Regions from separate parts of the Pseudomonas sp. Pmew2 genome, predicted to be linked through region 2. Evidence: predicted binding sites of a transcription regulator. Region 2 holds the regulator's gene; each other region holds the start of a gene.
The links. The regulator FliA, encoded in region 2, starts transcription of late flagellar genes. The targets are predictions, from matches to a motif close to CTAAAGTTTNNNNNNNNNNNGCCGNTAA.

Region 1 (8,014 bases), 1.8 Mb from region 2:
GTCGGCTTTCAATGCGCGGGTGAAGAACGCATTGAAGTGCTCGTAGGACGTCAGGTCTTCGACCAGGGCCTGCGACATGTCCACTTGATAACGGCGGGCAAACCACGCGGTGAAAGCGTTTTTGAACCAGCGTACGCGGCATTCGGCAACGCAGCCTGCCAGTCGGGACAGCAGGTGGTGCGGCAGCAGGTACTGGCTGATGATGAACAAGCGGTCTTTCATTGAAGGTCCTGAGGATGAGTGTCCTGAATATTTCTGCGAGGCCTGTCGCGGTTCGCTAGAGCGGACAGGTTCGACGGTTTCGGCTGGTGCTGGCTGCGCAGGCGCGACGGGTTGCGCAACCTCGACTGCCTGGGCGGGCGCGGCGGCCACTTCCGGAAGTTCTACCGGTGTCTCCGGGTGATTGCCCCATTCACCCCACGAGCCGGCATAGGCCTTGACCCTTGGGTAGCCCAGCGCTTTCGCCACCAGATAGGTGAAGCCCGAGCGGTGGTGAGTCTGGCAATGGGTGATCACTTCCTTGTCGGGCGTTATGCCCAGGTCGCGAAGAATCTCTGGCATGTCCTGACGAATACGCAGGTTGCGTGCCTTGTCCATGCCCGCAGTCCATTCGAAATTGACTGCGCCGGGTATGTGTCCGCCCTTGGCCGCGACTACTTTTTCGCCCGAATACTCGGTAGGGCCGCGAGCGTCCCAGATTGCCAGGTCGGCGGCACCCAGACGGCTTTGCAGGTATTCGCGTGTGGCGGTAGGTTCGTCGTGCAGCGTCAGCGTGACCGGGCCGCCTGCAACGGGCGCAACCTCTGTGCTCAACGGCAGCGATTGCGCTTCCCAGGCCAGCACGCCGCCATCCAGATAGTGATAACGGTGATGGCCGATGACATCCAGCAGCCAGATAAAACGCCCGGCCCAGCCACCGCCTTCGTCATCGTAGACGACATAGACTGCATCAGGGTTGTGGCCCAGCTCGCCGAACAGCTGCTGCAGATCGGCAGTGTCGGGCAGTAGGCCAGGCGCAGGAGGCTTGCCCAGTTGCGTACGTTTCGGATCGACAAAGCGTGCGCCGCGAATGTGCCCGGCTTCGTAGCGAGCGCTGCTGGTCAGATCCACGAGGATCAGTTCCGGGGCGTCTAGACGCTCAAGCAGATCGTTGGGTTCGATGACCAGCGACAAGCCAGTGAATGCGGACATTTGCAGCCTCCGATGAAAGGAAAGAGGCGAATTGTACGCCAGGCCTCACGCTTTGCGATGACTAAAGATGCCAAGTGCCCTTTCAATACATTGCGCGGTTTTTCCGAATGCCTGGACGGAAATTTCCGACAAGGCCCCACCACCCTGGTCGGCGACCACCAGCAGCATGACTTTACCGTTGTTGCTCAGCGAGCGAATAAGCCAGTGCTGGCCACTGAACAGGGTTTTCAGTGGCGCGGGCAGCAGGACGGCAAACTGCGCGTTGTTCGCGGGGGTCATGCGCAACTGCGTCGGCTGGGTCAGCAAGCGTTGCAACACGGTGCTTTCCTTGATGAACAGCTGCAAGGAGGCGGTTTCGGCCGGCAGTCCGGCCATCTGATTGACGCGCAGTACGGTCGAGGTCTTGTCCAGCATCAGCAGCATGACCCGCTCCATACCGCACGACATGAACGCGTCGCGGGCCGAGGTGGTCAAGTGCATGGCGTTGATGAACGGGCTGGGGTCCTGCAGCAGCTCGGCGCAGTGCTTGCGCCATAGCTGCAGGGCGTCGGCCGATGGCGGTGGCGCTGGTTCGTTGTCGCGCCTTACACGGCGCGCATCCCAAGGCCAGATCAGCGATTCGGCCGGGTGCCAGAGGTCTTTTTCCGCATGAATACGCGCGCTGCTGGCAGCGTTTTGATGCGCCTGCTGCTGCACTTCGCTGATCGACTGTTGCAGGTAAAGGCTGGTCAGCCGTTCCCAGCGCAGGCAATGCGGGCTGTTCCAGGCATGTTGCGCCGCCAGCGCCAGGCCGTTACCCAGCAAAACAGTATTGGCTGGCTGGTTCAGCCAGCGCCGCAGGTTGGGGTCGGCGTCCATGAGTTGTTGCTGTTGCAGCGGGCTGTGTTCTTCGCGGGCGATGCGCAGCACCTTGGCCAGATCGCGTCGCTCGTTGATCAGCAACTTATAACCGCGCGTGACCCAGATCGGCAGGCGCCAGAATTCGGCGAGTGCCAGGCACAGCTCCAGCAGATTGACGCCGAACAGCTCTTTTTCCACTGCAAGGCTGGAATGGCCCTTGTGGATAACCCGCAACTCCAGCTCTTCGAGCAGCTTCGGATAGGCCAGCGCCATCGGCCAAAGGGGGGAGAGGAAAAGCAGGCTGCCCATATGGATGTCTTGCCAGAGTCGTGCAAGGCGACTGGCAAACAACCCGTTGGCCTGTTGTGTGGCGTGCTGGCTGACCAGAATCAATTGGCGATAGACCGCGGGAATTTCCTCGGGCGGCTTGGCTGGCAAGCGGCCCAGAAGGATTTCAGTACGCGCCAGCCCCAGACGGTTGATCGCAATCTCGAGGCTCTCGGCCTGCTCGGTCAAACCGTGGGTGTGATGGTTGGCCTCGCGCATCACACTCAATACCAGTGCGGGGCTTTCCTGCATCATTTCAGCGATTTCACGCAGTGAGCGGCGACTGTCGTTCAATGCTGCGCGAACGTGCCCATGATTGACGGCAGGGACCGGTAACGCGATGCCGTCAAGCAGCTTGACCCAGGCATCCAGCGTTTTCGGAACGAGATGATGTGCTGCGTGTGCTGTCGACATTCGATGGCCTGTGCGGCTGATTATCTGAGCTGGGAAACCGCCAGCGTACGGGACGCTGAGGCCATTTTCCTCCTTTTATGGAGGCGGATAAATGGGTTTTTCAAAAGAACCGGCTATAGTCTGGCCCAGTTAGGCCGATAAGGAGAAGAAGAGATTCAAGAACTTCCGGACTGTCCCTGAACCCGACTCAGTAAAGTATTTTTTCCTATGGCTAAAATTATCGGCATCATTGTCGTTATCGCGAGTGTCCTCGGCGGATATGTGCTGTCCCATGGCAAGATCATGGCGCTATTCCAGCCCTACGAGGTCTTGATCATCGGCGGTGCTGCACTGGGCGCGTTCCTCCAGGCCAACCCTGGCTACATGACCATGCACGTGTTCAAGAAGTCGCTGAAGATGTTCGGTTCGCGCTTCACACACGCCTATTACCTTGAGGTGCTGGGGCTGGTGTACGAAATCCTCAACAAGAGCCGCCGTGAAGGCATGATGGCGATTGAAGGGGATATCGAAGACGCCGCCTCCAGCCCGATCTTCGCCAAATACCCTGGTGTGCTGAAAGATGAGCGCATGACCGCGTACATCTGCGACTACCTGCGCATCATGTCGTCCGGCAACATGGCTCCTCACGAGCTGGAAGGCTTGTTCGACATGGAACTGCTGAGCATGAAAGAAGAGCTCGAGCATCCATCCCATGCCATTACCGGTATCGCCGACGGTATGCCTGGCTTCGGTATCGTGGCGGCGGTACTCGGTATCGTGGTGACCATGGCGTCGCTGGGGTCGGGCGACAAGGCTGCAATCGGCATGCACGTAGGTGCGGCGCTGGTAGGTACCTTCTTCGGTATTCTTGCGGCATACGGTTTCTTCGGTCCGTTGGCCACCTGCCTTGCCCATGATGCCAAGGAAGAAATGAACGTCTATGAGAGCATCAAGGCGTCGCTGGTGGCGTCGGCCTCCGGCATGCCGCCTTCGCTGGCCGTCGAATTTGGCCGCAAGGTTCTCTACCCGCTGCATCGCCCCAGCTTCAGCGAGCTGGAACAAGCGGTTCGCGGTCGCTAAGTCATGGAAAATAATCAGCCGATTATCATCAAGCGCGTAAAGCGCTTTGGTGGCGGACATCACGGCGGTGCCTGGAAAATCGCGTTTGCCGACTTCGCGACGGCGATGATGGCGTTCTTTCTGGTGCTGTGGCTGATGTCTTCTGCCACGCCCGAACAGTTGCTCGCGGTGGCCGGTTACTTCAAGGACCCGGTCGGTTTTTCGGACAGCGGTTCGCCGTATGTGATCGACCTGGGCGGCTCGCCCGAGATGTCGCCGAATCAGACGCTGAACCCTGAGGTCAAGACCACGCCGTCACCTGACACCGTGCCCCTTGAGGCCGAGACTTCCGAGACCAAAGCTGAAGAGGTCGAGCAGGAGCGTCTGGAGATGCTGTTGCAAGAGCTGCAGAACAAGGTCGAGGAAAACCCGCAACTGCAGAAATTCAAGGACCAGATTCTGTTCGAGATCACCCAGGACGGTTTGCGTATCCAGATCATGGACGCTGACAACCGGCCGATGTTCGACTCGGGCAGCGCACGTCTCAAGCCTTATTTCGAAGACATCCTGCTGGCAATGGCTGACACCATCAAAAGCGTGCCGAACAAGATCAGCATCAGCGGTCATACCGACGCGACACCTTTTGTAGGCAACGGCGGATTCGGTAACTGGGAACTGTCGGCCAACCGCGCCAATGCTGCACGTCGTGCGCTAGTGGCCGGTACCTATCCGGACTCACAGGTGGCCAGGGTGGTGGGTTATGCCTCGTCAGCTCTTTATGATCACGAGAACCCGACCAATCCGGTCAACCGCCGCATCGACATTGTGGTTTTGACCAAAAAGGCTCAGCAGCGTATCGAAGGCGACCAGAACTCCGGTGGTGCGCCTCAGTCCAAACCTGCGCCCGCCGCTCCTGCTACTCCCGCTGCTCCGGGTGCTTCGGTCGGGGCACCGCCAGACCCACGGGCATACGCCCAGCCTCACGAGATCCGGCAGAAGCTGAATATCTTTGACGATGGCAAGTTGCGGGTCGAGCCAGCCCAGAACTGAGCTGCAACCGATACAGAAACGCCGCGATCATCGCGGCGTTTTTGTGTGCGGCGTTCGGTGCTCAGTAACTGTCTTGCGGCAGGCTGGCAATGATCGAACGGTAGCTGTTCATGCGCTGTTGCTGCACGCGGCCATCTTCAAGCCCCTTGAGCAGGGCGCAGCCCGGTTCGCGGTCATGCTTGCAGTCGCGAAAGCGGCACGTGCCGATCAGGTCGTTGAATTCGATGAAGCCAGCTTCTACGTCTGCACGGCTGACATGCCCCAGGCCGAATTCGCGGATACCCGGTGAGTCGATCAGATCGCCGCCACGCGGAAAGTGGAACAGGCGGGCGGTTGTGGTGGTGTGTGTGCCCTGGCCGGAGACTTCGGACAACGGCCCGACCCGGGTATCCGTTTCCGGCAGCAGGCTGTTGACCAACGAAGACTTGCCGACGCCGGACTGGCCAACGAACACACTGATGTGGCCATCAAGCTGGCTTTGCAGTGTCTGCATGCCATCGCCATGATGCGCCGACACTTCCAGCACCGGGTAACCCAGTGTGCGGTAGACCGCCAGCAACGCATTGAGCGCGGGCGCGTTCTGTTCGTCGATCAGGTCAGCCTTGTTGAGCAGCAGCAGCGGACGAATCCCGGCATGCTCGGCGGCCACCAGATAGCGGTCAATCAGGTTGGCATGTGGCTCGGGCATGGGCGCGAACACGATCACGATCAGATCGACGTTGGCAGCCACAGGCTTGAGCTGGCCACGTGAGTCCGGGCGGCGCAGTTCGGTGGTGCGGGGCAGTTGCGCAACGATGACGCCAATGCCCTGATTGCCGGCGCGCCATACAACGCGATCACCCGTGACCAGTGCCGGCAGGTTGGCGCGCAGGTGGCAGCGGAAGACCTGACCGCTTGCTTCGCCTTCCTGAGCCTCGACTTCGACCTGTACACCGAAGTGAGCAATCACAAGGCCGGTCTGTTCGGGGCCGAGGTCGCCGCCTTCCAGTGTTTCAAGCGTAGCGGACTCGCGTTTTGCAGCGCGGGCAGCACGCTCGCCCTGAATTTTTTCGATGCGCCAGTTCTGACGACGATTGAGTTGGCGTTTGGCCATGGGTGTTCCGATGTGATGTAACCGATGAATTAGGCAGTACGATTGATCGGCAGGAGTCTAGCACGGCAGGGTGAGCTAAACTGCGCGCCTACGCTGAGGAGTCGACACATGCAGAACAAGCAGAACCTGATCTGGATCGATCTGGAAATGACCGGTCTGGACCCTGATACCGATGTCATCATCGAAATGGCCACGATCATCACTGATAGCGAGCTGAACACCCTGGCCGAAGGCCCGGTGATCGCTGTGCACCAGAGTGACGAAACGCTGGCGAAAATGGACGAGTGGAACACCCGCCAGCACGGTGGCTCGGGCCTGACCCAGCGAGTACGCGAAAGCACCATCAGCATGGCTGAAGCCGAGGCGCAGACCCTTGAGTTCATCAAGCTGTGGGTGCCGGAGCGCAGTTCGCCGATCTGCGGCAACAGCATCTGCCAGGATCGCCGCTTCCTGTATCGCCACATGCCGACGCTGGAAAACTGGTTCCACTACCGCAATCTGGATGTCTCGACCCTCAAGGAACTGGCTGCGCGCTGGTCCCCCGAGCTGAAATTCAAGAAAGGCAGCACCCACCTGGCGCTGGATGACATCCGCGAGTCGATTGCCGAGCTGCGCTTTTATCGTGAGCACTTCATCAAGCCTTGATCAAGACTCGCGCGTGCAGTGAATAATCTTCGCTGCACTCTTTCAGTGCGCTGGTCGGCTGGTTAGACTGCGCGCCGTCGAGGAATGGACTGGTTCGGCGTGGTGCTGATCGCTTGCGTCACAGCGCTGGGCGGCGGCTCGGTGCGCGATGTGCTGATCGGCCATTACCCGCTGACCTGGGTCAAGCACCCGGAATACCTCATATTGACCAGTGTGGCAGCGTTGGTGACGATCTTTATCGCGCCATTGATGCGCCACCTGCGCTCGTTGTTTCTGGTGCTGGATGCACTGGGGCTGGTGGCCTTCACCCTGATCGGCTGCATGACTGCGCTGGAAGCCGGGCATGGTCTGGTGATCGCGTCAGTGTGCGGTGTCATCACTGGGGTCTTCGGTGGCATCCTGCGCGACATCTTCTGCAACGACATCCCGCTGATCTTCCGTCGCGAACTGTATGCCAGCGTTTCATTTCTGGTCGCGTGGTGTTTTTTGCTGTGCCAGTACCTGCAACTGCCGGATGAACAGGCCGTGCTCATCACCTTGTTCGGCGGCCTGCTGCTGCGCCTGCTGGCGATCCGATTCCGCTGGGAAATGCCCAAGTTCGTCTATAAAGACGAGCCCTGAAGAGGGCGCAGAACGCCCGGAGCTGCATGCCCATACGCAGCACTCTGCTTCATTCACATCCTGAGATGCCCGCAGAGTGGTCTTCTGCCCGGAGGGCGTGGGAGCTTCAGGAGGTCACGACGGCTGCGATGGGCTGCGAAGCGGCCCTGAAACCTGCTGACTCTGTTGTGTCTGATGCACCAAGGCGACCGTTTTTGCTGCAGGTTCCCGACAGTTCGCGGACAAGTCCGCTCCCACGCAAGTTAAGCGTCGCCCGGCCCGCTCAGACGCGTTAGCCCCCTGCGTCTGCCACCCCATGCCTCTGCAGCGCCCATTCCACATGCTCCCTGACCAGTTCCGAGGGATAGTCGCGCCGTGCGTGCAGGGCTTCGATCACCGGGATGGTGGAGGGCGCGTTGCCCAGTCCGACAGCCAGATTGCGTAGCCAGCGTTCGTACCCGGCGCGGCGCAGGGGCGAGCCCTCTGTACTGCTGAGGAATTTGTCTTCATCCCATAAAAACAGCTCGGCCAGCCCTGCGTTGTCCAGGTTGTGGCGCGGCTGGAAATCGCTCTGCTCGGTTGGCCGTGCAAAGCGGTTCCACGGGCAGACAATCTGGCAATCGTCGCAACCGAACACCCGATTGCCGATCAAGGGCCGCAGCTCTTCGGGGATCGCAGTCTTGAGCTCGATGGTCAGGTAGGAAATACAGCGCCGTGCGTCCAGCACATAAGGCCCGACAAAGGCCGCCGTCGGGCAGATGTCCAGGCAGGCCGTGCAGCGCCCGCAATGTTCAGTCGCATGCGGCGCATCGACCG
Region 2 (8,014 bases):
CTTGAGCAGGCGCGCGCCCTCACGGCCATCGGCACCCATGCCGGTCAATACCACCGACAGCACCTTGTCACCGTAGGACTTGGCGGCAGAGCCAAAGGTGATATCTACACAAGGTTTGTAATTCAGGCGCTCGTCACCCGGCAGAATCTTCACCGTACCGCGCGCATCCACCATCATCTGCTTGCCGCCCGGTGCCAGCAACGCCAGACCAGGGCGCAGAACGTCGCCGTCCTCTGCTTCCTTGACGCTGATCTTGCACAGCTTGTCGAGACGCTCGGCAAAGGCCTTGGTGAAGGCCGCAGGCATGTGTTGAATCAGCACCAGCGGTGCCGGGAAGCTGGCTGGCAACTGGGTAAGTACACGTTGCAACGCAACCGGGCCACCGGTTGAGGTGCCGATGGCCACCAGTTTGTATGCCTTGCGCTTGGGCGTGCCTGAGGTGGTCGGGTGTGCCGGAGCATGGTGAGCATGAGCCGCAGGGGCCGTGGCAGGCGCTGCAGTGCGCGTCGGCACGGCACGGGCTGGCGCGGTGGTGGGCGCAGGTGCACGGCTGGACGACGTCGGCGCTGCCGGTGCAGCCGCCGATGCAGCGCTGGCCGCACCAAACCCGCTTGAACGGCGGTTACTGCGCGAAATGCTGTTGATTTTCTCGCACAGCAGTTGTTTGACCTTCTGCGGGTTGCGCGAGATATCTTCGAAATTCTTGGGCAGGAAATCCACGGCACCGGCGTCCAGAGCATCCAGCGTCACGCGCGCACCTTCGTGCGTCAGCGACGAGAACATCAATACCGGGGTGGGGATACGCTGCATGATATGACGAACTGCCGTAATGCCATCCATCATCGGCATTTCGTAGTCCATGGTGATGACATCAGGTTTGAGCGCCAGCGCCTGCTCAATCGCTTCCTTGCCGTTGGTGGCGGTGCCAACCACTACAATGTTGGGGTCCGAAGAAAGAATTTCCGTAACACGGCGGCGGAAAAAACCGGAATCATCCACCACCAGGACCTTGACTGCCATAAACACTCCAATAGGTGTTGCAGGCAGCCAGGCTGCCCGCACCCCCGGGTTCAGATACGCCGTGCGGCGTAACGCTTGAGCATGCTGGGTACATCGAGAATCAAGGCGATGCGACCGTCACCGGTGATGGTGGCGCCCGACATGCCTGGCGTACCTTGCAGCATCTTGCCCAGCGGTTTGATAACCACTTCTTCCTGGCCGACCAGTTGATCGACAACGAAGCCGATGCGCTGGGTGCCGACCGTCAGGATCACGACGTGCCCTTCTCGCTGCTCTTCATGAGCCGCCGAACTGACCAGCCAGCGCTTGAGATAGAACAGCGGCAAGGCTTTGTCACGTACGATCACCACTTCCTGACCGTCAACCACGTTGGTAGTGGACAGGTTCAGGTGGAAGATTTCGTTGACGTTGACCAACGGGAAGGCAAAAGCCTGGTTGCCCAGCATCACCATCAGGGTCGGCATGATCGCCAGGGTCAACGGGACCTTGATGACAATCTTGGAACCCTGGCCCTTGGTCGAGTAGATGTTGATCGAGCCGTTGAGCTGGGAGATCTTGGTTTTAACCACGTCCATGCCCACACCGCGACCTGACACATCGGAAATCTCGGTCTTGGTCGAGAAGCCCGGTGCAAAGATCAGGTTGTAGCAATCGGTGTCGCTCAACCGATCGGCTGCATCCTTGTCCATGACACCACGTTTGACCGCAATCGAGCGCAACACGTTGGGGTCCATACCCTTGCCGTCATCGGAAATCGACAGCAGGATATGGTCGCCTTCCTGCTCTGCCGAAAGAATTACCTTGCCGCCGCGGGACTTGCCCGAGGCTTCGCGTTCTTCCGGCGTTTCGATACCGTGGTCGACCGCGTTGCGCACCAAGTGGACCAGCGGGTCGGCAAGCGCCTCTACGAGGTTCTTGTCGAGGTCGGTTTCTTCGCCGACCAGTTCCAGATTGATCTCTTTCTTGAGCTGGCGAGCCAGGTCACGTACCAGACGCGGGAAGCGACCAAAGACTTTCTTGATCGGCTGCATACGGGTCTTCATGACCGCGGTCTGCAGGTCGGCAGTGACCACATCCAGGTTCGAAACCGCCTTGGACATGGCTTCATCGCCGCTGTTGAGACCCAGACGCACCAGGCGGTTACGTACCAGCACCAGCTCGCCGACCATGTTCATGATCTCGTCCAGTCGGGCGGTATCCACACGAACCGTGGTTTCGGCTTCAGTCGCAACCGGCTTTTCACCAGTGGGCGCAGGAGCGCGTGCAGGTGCTGGAGCAGGCTTGGCGGGCTCGGCCTTTGCCGCAGGTGCAGGCGCCGCAGCAGGCTTGGCAGCCGGTGGCGGAGCAGCAGCTATGGCAGTTGCCGGAGCAGGTGCCTTGGCAACGACCGCATCAGGCTCGAACTTGCCTTTGCCATGCAGTTCGTCGAGCAGGCTTTCAAATTCGTGATCGGTAATTTCGTCCGATGCCGCTGCAGCAGAGGGTGCCTTGGCAGCAACGGCCGCAGGTGCAGGTGCAGGTGCAGGTGCAGCAGCAGCCGTAGCGGCTATGGCACCGTCAAACGAGCCCTTGCCATGCAGTTGATCAAGCAAGGCTTCGAATTCGTCGTCGGTGATTTCATCGCCGGCAGGCGCTGCACCCTTGCTCTGTGCAGCAGGTGCCGGGGCTGGAGCGGCTACAGCATCGGCCGCAAACTTGCCCTTGCCATGCAACTGATCAAGCAGGGATTCAAATTCCTGATCGGTAATTTCATCGCGAGCTGGCGCAACCGCAGGTGCCGCTGATGGTGCCGCAGACACCGGACTGGTGCCGTGCAGCGAATCGAGCAGTTGCTCGAACTCATCATCGGTAATGTCATCGCTGGCCGCTTGCTCGGCAACCGGAGCCGGAGCCTCGGCTTCAACCACCGGCTCGGGCTCGGGCGCTGCGACTTCGTCGGCAGATTGTGGCTCGGCCAGTCGCGAAAGCGCAGCCAGCAGTTCTGGCGTCGCCGCAGTTACGTCAGTCCGTTCACGTACCTGACCGAACATGCTGTTGACGGTGTCCAGAGCTTCCAGGACCACATCCATCAGTTCGGAATCAACGCGACGCTCACCCTTGCGAAGAATGTCGAACACGTTTTCGGCGATGTGGCAGCACTCCACCAGCTCATGGAGCTGGAGGAAGCCGGCGCCCCCTTTTACAGTGTGAAAACCGCGAAAAATTGCATTGAGCAGATCAGCATCATCCGGTCGGCTTTCCAGCTCGACCAATTGCTCTGACAACTGCTCCAGAATTTCGCCGGCCTCTACCAGAAAATCCTGAAGGATTTCTTCATCGGCGCCGAAGCTCATGGGGTGCTCCCTAAAATTAACCGTCAACAGATCTTAGAAGCCGAGGCTCGATAGCAGATCGTCTACATCATCCTGTCCGGATACGACGTCTTCACGTTTATCGGCATGAATCTGCGGACCTTCACCCTTGGCGAGATGTTTTTTAGGATCTTTTTCAGCAAGGATGGATTCTTCGTCATGTTCGATGCCTGCGAAGCGATCGACATGGCTGGCCATGAGCACCAGTTTGAGCAGATTGCTCTCGACTTCCGTAACCAATTGCGTCACGCGCTTGATAACCTGCCCCGTAAGGTCCTGGTAATCCTGGGCAAGCAAAATATCGTTGAGATGCCCGGAAACCCTATCTGCCTCCTGCTCGGTGCGCGTCAGAAAACCATCGACCCGCTTGGCCAGCTCACGGAATTCTTCAGCACCGATTTCGCGGCGCATGAAACGCCCCCAGTCGTCACTCAATGCCTTGGCATCGGAGCTCAGACCGCTCATGAGCGGTGTGCTTTCCTCGACCAGGTCCATAGTGCGGTTGGCCGCATTCTCGGTCAGCCTCACCACATACGACAGGCGTTCGGTCGCGTCGGTGATCTGCGACACTTCCTCGGCTTGAGGCATGTGCGGATCAATATGAAAGTTGACGATTGCACTGTGCAGCTCACGAGTCAGCTTGCCCACTTCCTGATAAAGGCCGCGGTCGCGTGTCTGGTTGAGTTCATGGATCAGCTGCACAGCGTCACCGAAGCGGCCCTTTTCAAGGCTGGTGACGAGTTCCTGCGCGTGTCTCTTTAAGGTCGACTCAAAGTCGGCCATCGAATCATTGTTATCCATAGCGCCCTCGCGGCATGCATCAGCTATTGACGCGTTCAAAGATCTTTTCGATCTTCTCTTTAAGCGCTTGAGCCGTGAATGGCTTGACTACATAACCGTTCACCCCGGCCTGGGCAGCTTCAATGATCTGCTCACGCTTCGCTTCGGCAGTAACCATCAGTACAGGAAGGCTCTTGAGACGCTCGTCCGCACGGACCTGACGCAACAAGTCGATACCGGTCATGCCAGGCATGTTCCAGTCCGTCACCAGAAAGTCAAAGGCACCGCTCTGCAGCATCGGCAATGCGGTCAGACCGTCATCCGCTTCAGATGTGTTGGTAAATCCCAGATCACGCAACAGATTCTTGATGATCCGCCGCATCGTTGAGAAGTCATCAACGATGAGGATTTTCATGTTCTTGTCCAATTCGACCTCCAAGCAGTCTTTAACGCGTTCAGCACCTGAACACGCTGTTCACTCAATACTGGCACAGCACACCCCCAGCTATACGAAACGACGACGGGCTTGGCACAACGACAGTCAAGACTGCGACTAAAGCCCATCGAGACATTGCCCGACAGGCCCTTGCCTCGTCTATCCTGCTACCACGTAACGCTTTGCACAGCCGGCATGCAGACAACGCACGACAAACGTCGCGCACTGCCGTCAACGCGCTCGCCACTCCCCCAAACGCCCCCGCAAACGAGCTGCGCACTGGCTGTGTAACTGACTGACCCGAGATTCGCTGACCCCAAGAACCTCTCCGATTTCCTTGAGGTTCAGCTCTTCGTCGTAGTACAGCGCCAACACCAGACGCTCACGCTCTGGCAAATTGGCAATTGCATCGGCCAACGCTGCCTGGAAGCGCTCGTCTTCCAGGTCGCGCGACGGCTCAAGCGAACCGCTTGCGCCATCCTCATGCAGCCCTTCGTGATCGCCGTCCTGAAGCAGGTCGTCGAAACTGAAGAGGCGGCTGCCCAAGGTGTCATTCAAAATCCCGTAATAATCATCAAGACTCAACTGGAGTTCGGCCGCAACCTCGTGATCTTTAGCGTCACGGCCGGTTTTAGCTTCAATTGCACGAATTGCGTCACTGACCATTCGGGTATTGCGGTGCACTGAGCGTGGTGCCCAGTCGCCCTTGCGCACTTCATCCAGCATCGCACCACGAATGCGAATGCCGGCGTAGGTCTCGAAACTCGCACCTTTGGTTGAATCATATTTGGTGGAGACTTCAAGCAGACCGATCATGCCAGCCTGGATCAGATCCTCGACCTGCACGCTGGCCGGCAAGCGCGCCAGCAGATGATAAGCGATACGCTTGACCAATGGCGCATAACGCTCGATCAACTCGTATTGCGAATTACGGGAAGCCTTGCTGTACATCTGGTAGCCGCTCGCAGTCATTGCACAGGCCCTGCACTGGTCTGGTGAACGAGTCGCTCAACGAAGAACTCGAGATGACCCCGCGGGTTGGCTGGCAGCGGCCAGGTATCAACCTTCTGGGCAATGGCCTTGAACGCCAGCGCACATTTGGATCGCGGGAATGCTTCGTAGACGGCGCGCTGTTTCTGTACGGCCTTGCGCACGCACTCGTCGTACGGCACGGCACCTACATACTGCAGCGCGACATCAAGAAAACGGTCCGTCACTTTGGTGAGTTTGGCGAACAGGTTGCGCCCTTCCTGCGGGCTCTGCGCCATGTTGGCCAGCACACGGAAGCGGTTCATGCCGTAGTCGCGGTTGAGCAGTTTGATCAGGGCGTAGGCATCGGTGATCGACGTGGGCTCGTCGCACACCACCAGCAACACTTCCTGAGCGGCGCGCACGAAGCTGACCACCGATTCGCCGATACCGGCAGCCGTGTCAATCACCAGCACATCAAGGTTGTCGCCAATCTCGCTGAACGCCTGGATCAGACCCGCATGCTGGGCCGGGGACAGATGCACCATGCTCTGGGTGCCAGAGGCGGCAGGCACGATACGCACCCCACCCGGCCCCTGCAACAGAACGTCGCGCAACTCGCAACGGCCCTCTATCACATCGGCAAGTGTACGTTTAGGCGTCAGCCCAAGCAGAACGTCGACATTGGCCAGACCCAGATCGGCGTCCAGCAGCATGACACGACGGCCAAGCTCGGCAAGGGCCAGTGAAAGATTCACTGACACGTTAGTCTTACCGACGCCACCTTTGCCACCGGTCACCGCGATAACCTGTACGGGATGCATGCTGCCCATGTTATTTCTTTACCTTGTCTTGCGTAGACCGAAACCACATCGAGGGCTGCACGTTCGCAAATGAACACCGCATGGCAGACCGTTGACGCAGGGACATTCCAATAATATCCATCACTTAACCCACTCTCTTGCCAGGGGTGTGATAGAGGTCAGCAAACATATCAGCCATCGCTTCCTCGCTCGGCTCATCCTGCATCTGCACACTCACCGCACGGCTCACCAGTTGATGACGACGCGGGGTGTGCAGGTCGTCAGGAATACGGGGTCCGTCCGTGAGGTAGGCCACAGGTAATTCATGACTGATCGCCAGGCTCAGGACTTCGCCAAGGCTGGCTGTTTCATCAAGCTTGGTCAGAATGCATCCGGCCAGGCCACAACGCTTGTAACTGTGATAAGCAGCGGTCAGCACCTGCTTCTGGCTGGTGGTCGCCAGTACCAGGTAGTTACGCGACTTGATGCCACGCCCTGCCAGACTTTCCAGTTGCATGCGCAGCGCGGGATCGCTGGCTTGCAGCCCGGCGGTATCGATCAACACCACGCGCTTGCGCAGCAGCGGCTCCAGCGCCTGGACCAGCGACTGGCCAGGATCGACATGGGTAACCGGCACGTTGAGGATGCGCCCAAGGGTCTTGAGCTGCTCCTGTGCGCCGATGCGGAAACTGTCCATGCTGACCAGAGCGATATTCTGCGGACCGTACTTCAACACGTAACGTGCCGCCAGCTTGGCCAGCGTGGTGGTCTTGCCCATGCCGGCAGGCCCGACCATGGCAATGACTCCACCCTCTTCTAGCGGCTCGATGTCCGGCACGGCAATCATGCGCGCCAAATGGGCCAGCAACATGCGCCAGGCCTGACGAGGCTCGTCAATCTCCGGGATCATCGACAGCAGATCGCGCGACAGCGGGCCGGACAAACCGACACGTTGCAGGCGGCGCCACAGATTGGCCTGCTGCGGACGACTGCCCTGCAGCTGGTTCCAGGCCAGGGAGCCAAGCTGGACTTCCAGCAGCTCGCGCAAGCCGTTCAATTCGGAGCGCATCGAATCATAGGCGCGCTGGCCGACAGCAGGCTCTGCGGGCGCAGGCGGCGTGTACGCGAATGGTCGTGGCGGCTCTTCGAGCGTCGGCTCGATGTGCGTATCGACAGCGCTGACCGGTTTGCCGGAAAACAGCTGAAGATTGATCGACGCGTCACTGTCGCTGCGGTTGTTCAATTCGGCCTGAGCAGAGACGATGCGCGACTGGGTCTTGCGCAGCTCGTCTTCGAGCTCCATGTTCGGCACACGCGGTGCCAGGGCGGACAGCTTGTAATCCAGAGCGGCAGTCAGCTCTACGCCACCGGCAATGCGCCGGTTACCGATGATGGCCGCCTCGGCGCCCAGCTCATCGCGAACCAGTTTCATGGCTTGACGCATATCGGCGGCGAAAAATCGCTTAACTTGCATGACTCACTACCTCAGCCGTTCGGCCCGACAGTCGCTACGATGGTTACTTGCTTGTTGTCCGGAATTTCCTGATACGCCAGAACATGCATGTTCGGTACAGCCAATCGTCCAAATCGTGACAGCATCGCCCGGACAGGCCCTGCTACCAGAAGAATTACCGGCAACCCTTGCATCTCCTGAC
Region 3 (8,014 bases), 2.0 Mb from region 2:
TAAGCAGCCACGTCCGCTGCCGGGCCGCCTGGCGCACTGTGCGTCAGGCGGCCCATGCCATCAATGATGCTCCAGCCCCTCGGCGTTGGTCAGCTCCCTTATCAGCATTGTTTGCTGTGCCTTGAAGCTGGCTTCGAATTCGCGAATGCGTTTTTCGTATTCCGGATTGTCCAGGCTGATGTTGCGCTGTTCGAATTCGTCGGTGAGTCGGGTCAGGTCAGTCCTGTAAATACGTTCGAGTGCATCGAACCGTCCAGCATAGGTTTCGCGCAGATAGTTGATCCAGTAATCCTGCTGCTCGGCGAAGCGCAGGAATGGTTCGCCTTGTTCTCCGGACTGCACGCGAAGCAGGGCTGTATCGAACTCACCCGGCCTGATGGCGGCGTGGGCCTGATACAACATGCCTTCCGGTGGTACGGGCAGGTCCAGCGCGCTTGCCCAGTGTATGCGATACGCCAGACGGACTTCAGCTTCATCGCGGCTCCCGGTCTGCTCTCGGGCAGCAGCATCCAGTTCGGACAGGCGATAAAGGCGGGTTGTCAGCCTGTACAGCAGTGCACCTCGCTGCTCCGGCACAACATCGTGCAGTGACTGACGAATGAACACCATCACCTCCATCTGGTTGAACTCCAGCAGGATGCCGTCCGGGCAGGTGTTGTTGTCACGGAACAGCCTGAGTGGTTCTTCGGCGATAGCACTCAGGGTCATTCCCAGTTGAGGGTCCTGACTCACCGCGCCGAGTACTCGCCAGACGCGCTCCTGCAGTGCTGCCCGGTTGGCCGTATTGCGATAGTCGGCACTGTGGCGCAGCGAACCGATCAGGTCCAATAGCCTTCGGTTGTGGTCGCTGATCTCCAGTTGCTCCCAGAGCGCACGCCGCGCGGCGATGAGCGGGCTGCTGTCGTCCAGCCAGGGTTCGGCAGTCACTGGCTCTGGAGTCGATGCCCGACTGTCTTCTGACTCGTAGTCTGATATCGATGAGTCCGAATCATGCTGCTCCGTCCAGTCCATCGCTGCGAGTTCGGGTGGCAGGTCCATGTCAAAGGTGAAAGAGCGTCCATAGCTTTCTGAAAAGTGTGCTCGACGCATGCTGTCTTCGGAAAGCGGGTTGTTCAGCAAGCTTATTTCCGTGTGCGCAGATTCGCTGCCGGGATTGGCCAGAATATGCTCCGGCAAGTCAGTAATCAGATTGCCCTCCAGCAGGAGCGTCCCCAGATGTGCTGGAATCATGTCATTCACCCAGGTCGGCCATTCGGTTAATCCGACGTTATTGAGTGATAGCCAGTTGAGCGCGGTATTGCTAAGGGCAGACAGATCGCTGATCGCACCCATCCGGTTGCCATCCAGTTCCAGCCTTGCAAGCGTCGGAATGCGGCTGAAGAAATCGATGTGCTTTTGCTCGATCACCATTCCCTGGTCAATCAGCAATAGCGAACGAAGTGATCGAAGTTCAAGCAGCGCCGGAGGCAGTTGCAGCAGCGGTGCGACATGCCCGTTCATTTCCAGTGAGTTCAGATCAGTCATACGGCGCAGCAACTGGTCCAGATCAGATCCCGTAGCCGTGACTCTGCTCAGGCGCAGATAGCGTATCTGACGATAGAAGAACTCCGGCAGCTGGCGGGGAAAGTCGGCCAGCGAAAGGTTTTCCAGGCGCAGTGGACGGTGGATTTGCCCCAGGCTGAACGCTCGCCAGTGATCAGTCAGTATCCTGCCGATCTCGCGGCGGGCTTCGATGGTCCGTTCACTCGTAATGGCCAGCGAATTTGAGGCGTGTGTCCACTGATCAAGCGCGGCAGATAATTTGGCACCTTCGCGCAATTGCATGTTTATAGCGGCTTGCACAGCCAGCGGCGTGTCCATCAGGAAGCGAAACGAACAGTCGGGTACAGCCTCGTTGATGCGTGCGTGCATCACCGTATGCCTGGACAGGCTGTTGCCGCGCAAATCGATCAGGGTCTGATGCTCGGGGTTGAGGGGATTGTCGAGGATCCAGTCCGGCAGTTCGGTCAGGTTGTTATGAGCCACCGACAGCTCACGAATATTGTTCGGGATTATGTCCGTCAGCCAGGAAGGCCAGCGGTGCATGCCGACTCGCTCCAGTATCAACCGGTCAAGATGCAGCCAGCCAAGGTCCATCGGCAGCAAGCTGACCAGCCGGTTGCCGCTGAGGTTCAGCGACCTGAGATCAGGCATATCGCGCAAGTGGTCCATCTGCGCCTGATCCAGAAAAATGCTCTGGTTTATCAGTCCCAGTTCAGTAAGTTGCGGCAGCACACTGGACACTTGCTGGGGCAGGTTGAGGAAGGCCGATAGCTGCGGATCCGCACCGGCGCCGGGTTCGCCGACCAGAATGAGTGAGCGCGTGTGGGGGAAGCGTTGCAGAAAGTGTCCAAGTTCGAAGCTGTTGGTCAACTGTCTGGGTAGATCCGTGGCTACCGGTGTTGAAAGCTCTGCGCCCGGGCGAACTCGGGGTTCGATCGAGATATTCTCCAGATAGAGTCCGCTCACCCGCGCGTATACAAAATCTGGTAGGTGTCGTGGGAAGTCAGTCAGGGATACCTGCTGCAGATACAGTGGCTCAAGCGTTCGTCCGATTTCAGGCAGGTTATTGATGCGCCAGTGGTTCCAGATCGCCTCGCTGATACGCGCCCGGCTATCGATATGCGCCTGACTCATGGGGGGCATTGCCACGACTTCAAAGGTCCAGGCGTCAAGACTTTCCCGCAGCATGATTTGCTCGCCCAGCAGGCTGTTGAGTCGTTCATCGATAGCCCGATTATCCCTGCCTGTGTGGCGCAGGCGGCTGAGAATGTCTTCGGGGAACGCGTCTTCCAGTTCCAGCAAACGGATCTTGTCCAGCAGACTTTCATCGGTCATATGCCAGTCGGTTCTGCCATTACCGCTCAAGGGATAACCAAGGCGGCCATCGGCCAGACGCATGGGGGACTTGGAGCCGGGTTTGAGCGCCTGCATGTTCAGCAGTGGCGCGAGAGTCTGGCGAGGCAGAGGGTTTTTCTGAATCAGAGCCTCCAGCGCCTGCCCCTGGCCGGTATGGGCAAAACCCAATTGGCTGCGCTCGGCATCGGGCAGGGCGTGAAGTACGGATGAATACAGATCGTCCAGCCCGTGCAGGTGCTGATCGTCAGCGTCACGGGTCTCATAACGATTGCCATCTTTGAACAGCACCTTGCGAACGGGAGCCTCCTGAGCCCCGATACTGTAGAGCAGTTGGCCGCCAAAGAAGCGATTGTGCACCTCCAACCTGACCTGAGAAGGCCATTGCGCAAGGGCTTCAAGGCTGTGCAGGGCAAGGCAATCGGTATCTGCGCTGGATACCGAGGTCAGGTAAAGGCCCTCATAGGCTCGTGCCAGCCGTACTTGCTGCAAATAGGCACTGGCTTCTTCGGCCATGCGTAAGGGTACGCGGCGCTCTGTAGTGAGTTGTAGCCGCTCGGCTGGCGAGGCGTGGCTGGCCAATTCCTCGACAACCAGCGGCGGCAGGCCGGCAAACGCCTGCTGGAGGGTTTGCGCGCCGTCCGTATCAGCGACTTTCAGGGCGCGGTAACGTGATTCGAACAACCAGGCTCTGGTTGTCCGGGCACGCGCCACCAATTGTGCGCGTAAAGCGATCAGCCGCGGTGCGATGCCCGGCTGACCCGCACCGAACTCTTCGTTGAGCAGAGTCCGGATTTCGATGTTGTTCAGTTTTTCCAGGACCTGGCGCAGGGCATCTGGCTGATCGGCACGAATATGCATGTCGAGGGGGGCAGCAGCGCCAGACTGCTGCGCCGCAACGAACCGATGGAGCGTGTTGCCTTGGGCATCCACCAGCACCAGAGCGCGATTGTTCGGCCAGCCAGGGTCATGGCTCAGCAGTTCAAGTTGGAGGGGCGCTGCTGCGTCTGCATCGTTGGCTTCCATCTGCTCTATGAAACGATCAATTTCCTGATCCAGCCTGAAACGGCGCGCTGTGTCTTCGAGCAAGGCCGGTGGGCGGAGCTGATCAGCCAGTGCCTGGCGCATCACGGATTCAGGCGTATTGCTGACCTTCAGGATGCGTCTGGCTGCGCTGTCGGAAAACGCTTCGCTGGAATACCCCAACCGTCGGAACAGCGACAGGCCTTCCATCTCCAGCGGGCGATCAAGTTCATGCAGCCATGCTCCCGCGCCGTTGTGGCGCAGGGCGGGTTGATAGCCGTGCGGGTTGGCTGGGTGCTCTATCAGATAACCATCGCCGGTCGGGGCAGGGCTCACCGAATAGGTGCGTCCTTCAAGTGGCAGCCACTGCTTGCCTTGCCATGTATACAGGCCTGTGGCGTTGGGCAGCAGACCCTTTGGCAGCACGATGTCATGGCTAAAGGGTGTCAGGTCCGGTTTCCAGAGACGAGTCATTCCACTCGGTAATTCCACGGGTTTGAGGCCGTTTACGAACTCGGGCACCTGTATCGCAGGTATGCCTGCTGAGCCCGTCGCCGCAGCGCCAAGGGCCGACATCAGGGCAATATTCTCCACCACGTCGAACAGGTAGGTGAGCGCCTGCTGTTTTTCGTCCTTGGCCCAGCTTTCTATGCCCTCATAGACTTCATGGGCCAACTGAATGGCTGTGACGGCCATCATCACTTCGCCCAGTACCGGAACGACAAAAGCGGCGATGTTCAAGACGTCGAAGGCTTTGTCCTTAAAGTACTGCACACGCTCGTCGACAGTTTTCTGGTCCTGCGCCGCCGTTGGCACGCCATGAAACAGCGCATTTTCCTTCAACGCTGCACGTTTGCGATCGTACAGGGCCTCCGGCAAGGGGCCTTGCAGAGGAGTCTCTCTCAGGTCCAGCCGGGCGTTTCGGTCCGCTTCACGTTCCAGCCACTGGCGCTCGAAGAACCCCCCTTTCTTGACTTTGGGGTGCAGACGCTCGGACAGCTTTTCAAACAAGGCACTTCGATGGCGCGCCGGTATGAAACGCATGAAAAAATTCAGATATCCATCGATGAACATCCGGTCGCGCAACGAGTTTATAAACGCCTCGACCGAGTCGTATTCCTTCAATGGCGCAACCGGATCGTCTGGAATGTAGACGACAATTTTTTCTGCCTGAGTTGCCATGTCGCGGTCTTTGCCAATAACGAACGGGCCGTCAAGTTCGACATCCCCCAGGCACAGCACGCTGCAGTTGACCGGCCTGTTATCAAGTCGGACGTTTTGCTTGCTGTCGAGAATATCCAGTAACGCGCCCTGCAATGGCGGGCTGACAAGTTCCTGCAGGGAGGCAATCTGCAGTTGAAGCCGGATGGACGATGACTGAAGTTTCAGGAAGTCCTTGCGCAGCCTGGATGCCGCAGCGTCCGCCGTTTCTTCGGGTGTCGAAGGTGCATTGAAGACGGACTCCAGGTGGGTCTGGTATTTACCGCCCAGGTCCAGCTCGCGGCACATCGCTGCGAACCCGGTCGCAGATATCGGCAAGGACTGGCCGGCGATCTGTTGACCGATGATTTCAAAGGCGGAAAACACCTGAGCCTCTATGCCCGAGTCCGAATCCATCGCGCCAGGCGCGGTTTCCCACTTTTCGAAATTCTGCAGCGCAGCCTTGAGCAGGCTCTGACAGGCGGCCCTCAAGGCAATGTTGGCTTGAGTGATGGGGTCTCGGGATGCCGCCTGGAACGACTGGTCGACCCTGGCCCGGCTGGCGTGAAACAGCCAGGTCCGGGCGACGTCGACGTCCAGACCGAAGCGGTCCTTGATCGCCGCCGTCAGAAGAGGGGTCGCGAAGTCTTCCAGTGTCGAGAGGCGATCAAGCGTCGGACGAACCTTTTGTTCATTCTGGCGATGCTCGGCATAGAGCTGCTGAAGTTTATCGACTTGCTCCGGGCTGGACGTGCGCGCGCTCGTCAGCCATTGCAAGGGGCGTCCGGAGGTTTTGCGCAGAGTTGCATGGGTTGACGGTTCTGCGTCAAGCAGCCATCGGGGTGATTTATCTTTTATAAGTTGCACATGCGGGGCGGCAGGTGCCTTGCCCGGCGAAGTTTGGTCCAGCATTGAAGTGCCTTGTCGTGAGTGAGCAGGCGACAAAGCTTACGTTTGAGGTCAGGCCGGCAAGTGCTAACTATTTATCGGCTGCACAGGTTCCTGACGTGTTGTGTTCAAGTAGTGGTGGCAAGTGCCGACAAGAAGGCAGGAAAGCGGGTTAATGAGCAGGTGCCATGATTTGGTTTTTCATTCCCCGTGTACCGGTTGACGGCTGGGCTATACTCACGCCGCTTGGACCGCTCGTCGGTCCGCTTCTTGAACACGGCCCGATGCCGTCGTTGAACTCTTGAGGGCTGACTGTGAAGAACTGGACCTTGCGCCAACGGATTCTGGCGAGTTTCGCCGTCATCATCGCAATCATGCTGTTGATGGTCGTTGTATCTTATTCACGACTGTTGTCCATCGAGTCCAGCGAGGAAGATGTCCGTCTTGATGCGTTACCCGGTGTCTACTACAGCACGCTGGTGCGCAGCGCATGGGGCGAAAGTTACATCCGCACCCTGGAGCTGATTGCCGAAGGGCAGGGGCGTGCGCTGACCAAGCAGGAAAAGGACCAGTTTCAGGGGTTTGACGAAAACCTGCAGGCACAGATGAACGGCTACAAGAAGTCCATCTTCGATGATGCAGACAGAGACAGCTTCGCGCTTTTCGAAAAGCGCCGCGAAACCTATTCGCGCATGCTCGCCGATGTTCACGGCAAGTACGATAGCGGCGACTACGCAGGCGCGCGCGCCGAATTCTATGGCGAAGTGAACCCGGTCTGGCTCACGGGCCGCAAGCAGCTCAATGATCTCATCGTGGCCAATAAACAGCTGGCTGATCAGGCCACCGCCAACATTGTCAACGCCGTGCTGGCTGCCAAGATCAGCATGATCCTGTCGCTGCTGGTGGCAGTGCTGGCGGCTGCGGCCTGCGGGCTGCTGCTGATGCGTTCGATCATGGCACCGATGCAACTGATCGTGCGGATTCTGGACATCATGCGTACCGGAGATCTGAGCACCCGCCTGAACCTGTCCCGCAAGGACGAGTTCAATGCGGTCGAAACCGGCTTCAACGACATGATGACCGAGCTGACTGCGCTGGTTGCGCAGGCCCAGCGTTCTTCGGTGCAGGTAACGACTTCTGTCACTGAAATCGCTGCGACTTCCCGCCAGCAGCAGGCCACCGTTACCGAGACCGCGGCAACCACCACCGAGATCGGCGCGACCTCGCGGGAAATTGCTGCCACCTCGCGCGACCTGGTGCGAACCATGACCGAAGTCACCTCCGCAGCAGACCAGGCGTCGATTCTCGCCGGTTCCGGCCAGCAGGGGCTGGCACGCATGGAAGACACCATGCATCAGGTGATGGGCGCTGCCAATCTGGTCAACGCCAAACTGGCGATCCTCAACGAGAAGGCCGGCAACATCAATCAGGTCGTCGTTACCATCGTCAAGGTGGCCGACCAGACCAACCTGCTGTCGCTTAACGCGGCCATCGAGGCCGAGAAGGCGGGTGAGTACGGCCGTGGTTTCGCGGTGGTCGCCACCGAAGTGCGGCGCCTCGCCGACCAGACCGCTGTCGCCACCTATGACATTGAACAAATGGTGCAGGAAATCCAGTCGGCGGTTTCCGCAGGCGTTATGGGCATGGACAAGTTTTCCGAAGAAGTGCGCCGTGGCATGTTCGAGGTCACTCAGGTCGGCGAGCAGTTGTCGCAGATCATTCAGCAGGTACAGGCGTTGGCGCCCCGTGTGCTGATGGTCAATGAAGGTATGCAGGCTCAGGCTACCGGTGCCGAACAGATCAATCAGGCGCTGGTGCAACTGGCGGATGCCAGCAGCCAGACTGTCGAATCTCTGCGTCAAGCCAGTTTCGCCATCGACGAGTTGAGTCAGGTCGCGGTCGGGCTGCGCGGTGGCGTTTCGCGATTCAAGGTCTGAACACTCCAATGACGGATCAATCGCCGAGGCGCAACGGCACGCCACTGACCACCAGCAAACTCTTTCTGCTG

Region 1: the regulator FliA is predicted to act here: its motif matches at 2,886-2,913, upstream of motA (flagellar motor stator protein MotA).
Region 3: the regulator FliA is predicted to act here: its motif matches at 6,134-6,161, upstream of AC4ANK_RS21575 (methyl-accepting chemotaxis protein).

What each region holds. Positions count from the first base shown of each region.
Region 1 covers NZ_CM176702.1:844,931-852,944, forward strand. The annotation lists gene asd (archaetidylserine decarboxylase) at 1-222, opposite strand, end outside; partial or broken gene AC4ANK_RS03785 (rhodanese-like domain-containing protein) at 379-1,191, opposite strand; gene AC4ANK_RS03790 (HDOD domain-containing protein) at 1,237-2,772, opposite strand; gene motA (flagellar motor stator protein MotA) at 2,980-3,831, shown strand; gene motB (flagellar motor protein MotB) at 3,835-4,860, shown strand; gene rsgA (small ribosomal subunit biogenesis GTPase RsgA) at 4,922-5,953, opposite strand; gene orn (oligoribonuclease) at 6,062-6,598, shown strand; partial or broken gene AC4ANK_RS03815 (trimeric intracellular cation channel family protein) at 6,665-7,219, shown strand; gene queG (tRNA epoxyqueuosine(34) reductase QueG) at 7,491-8,014, opposite strand, start outside.
Region 2 covers NZ_CM176702.1:2,630,195-2,638,208, reverse strand. The annotation lists gene AC4ANK_RS12005 (protein-glutamate methylesterase/protein-glutamine glutaminase) at 1-1,020, opposite strand, end outside; gene AC4ANK_RS12000 (chemotaxis protein CheA) at 1,071-3,353, opposite strand; gene AC4ANK_RS11995 (protein phosphatase CheZ) at 3,387-4,172, opposite strand; gene AC4ANK_RS11990 (chemotaxis response regulator CheY) at 4,192-4,566, opposite strand; gene fliA (RNA polymerase sigma factor FliA) at 4,819-5,559, opposite strand; gene fleN (flagellar synthesis regulator FleN) at 5,556-6,389, opposite strand; gene flhF (flagellar biosynthesis GTPase FlhF) at 6,505-7,833, opposite strand; gene flhA (flagellar biosynthesis protein FlhA) at 7,845-8,014, opposite strand, start outside.
Region 3 covers NZ_CM176702.1:4,668,740-4,676,753, reverse strand. The annotation lists partial or broken gene AC4ANK_RS21585 (tellurite resistance TerB family protein) at 1-3, shown strand, start outside; gene AC4ANK_RS21580 (NEL-type E3 ubiquitin ligase domain-containing protein) at 61-6,030, opposite strand; gene AC4ANK_RS21575 (methyl-accepting chemotaxis protein) at 6,321-7,943, shown strand; gene AC4ANK_RS21570 (chemotaxis protein CheW) at 7,952-8,014, shown strand, end outside.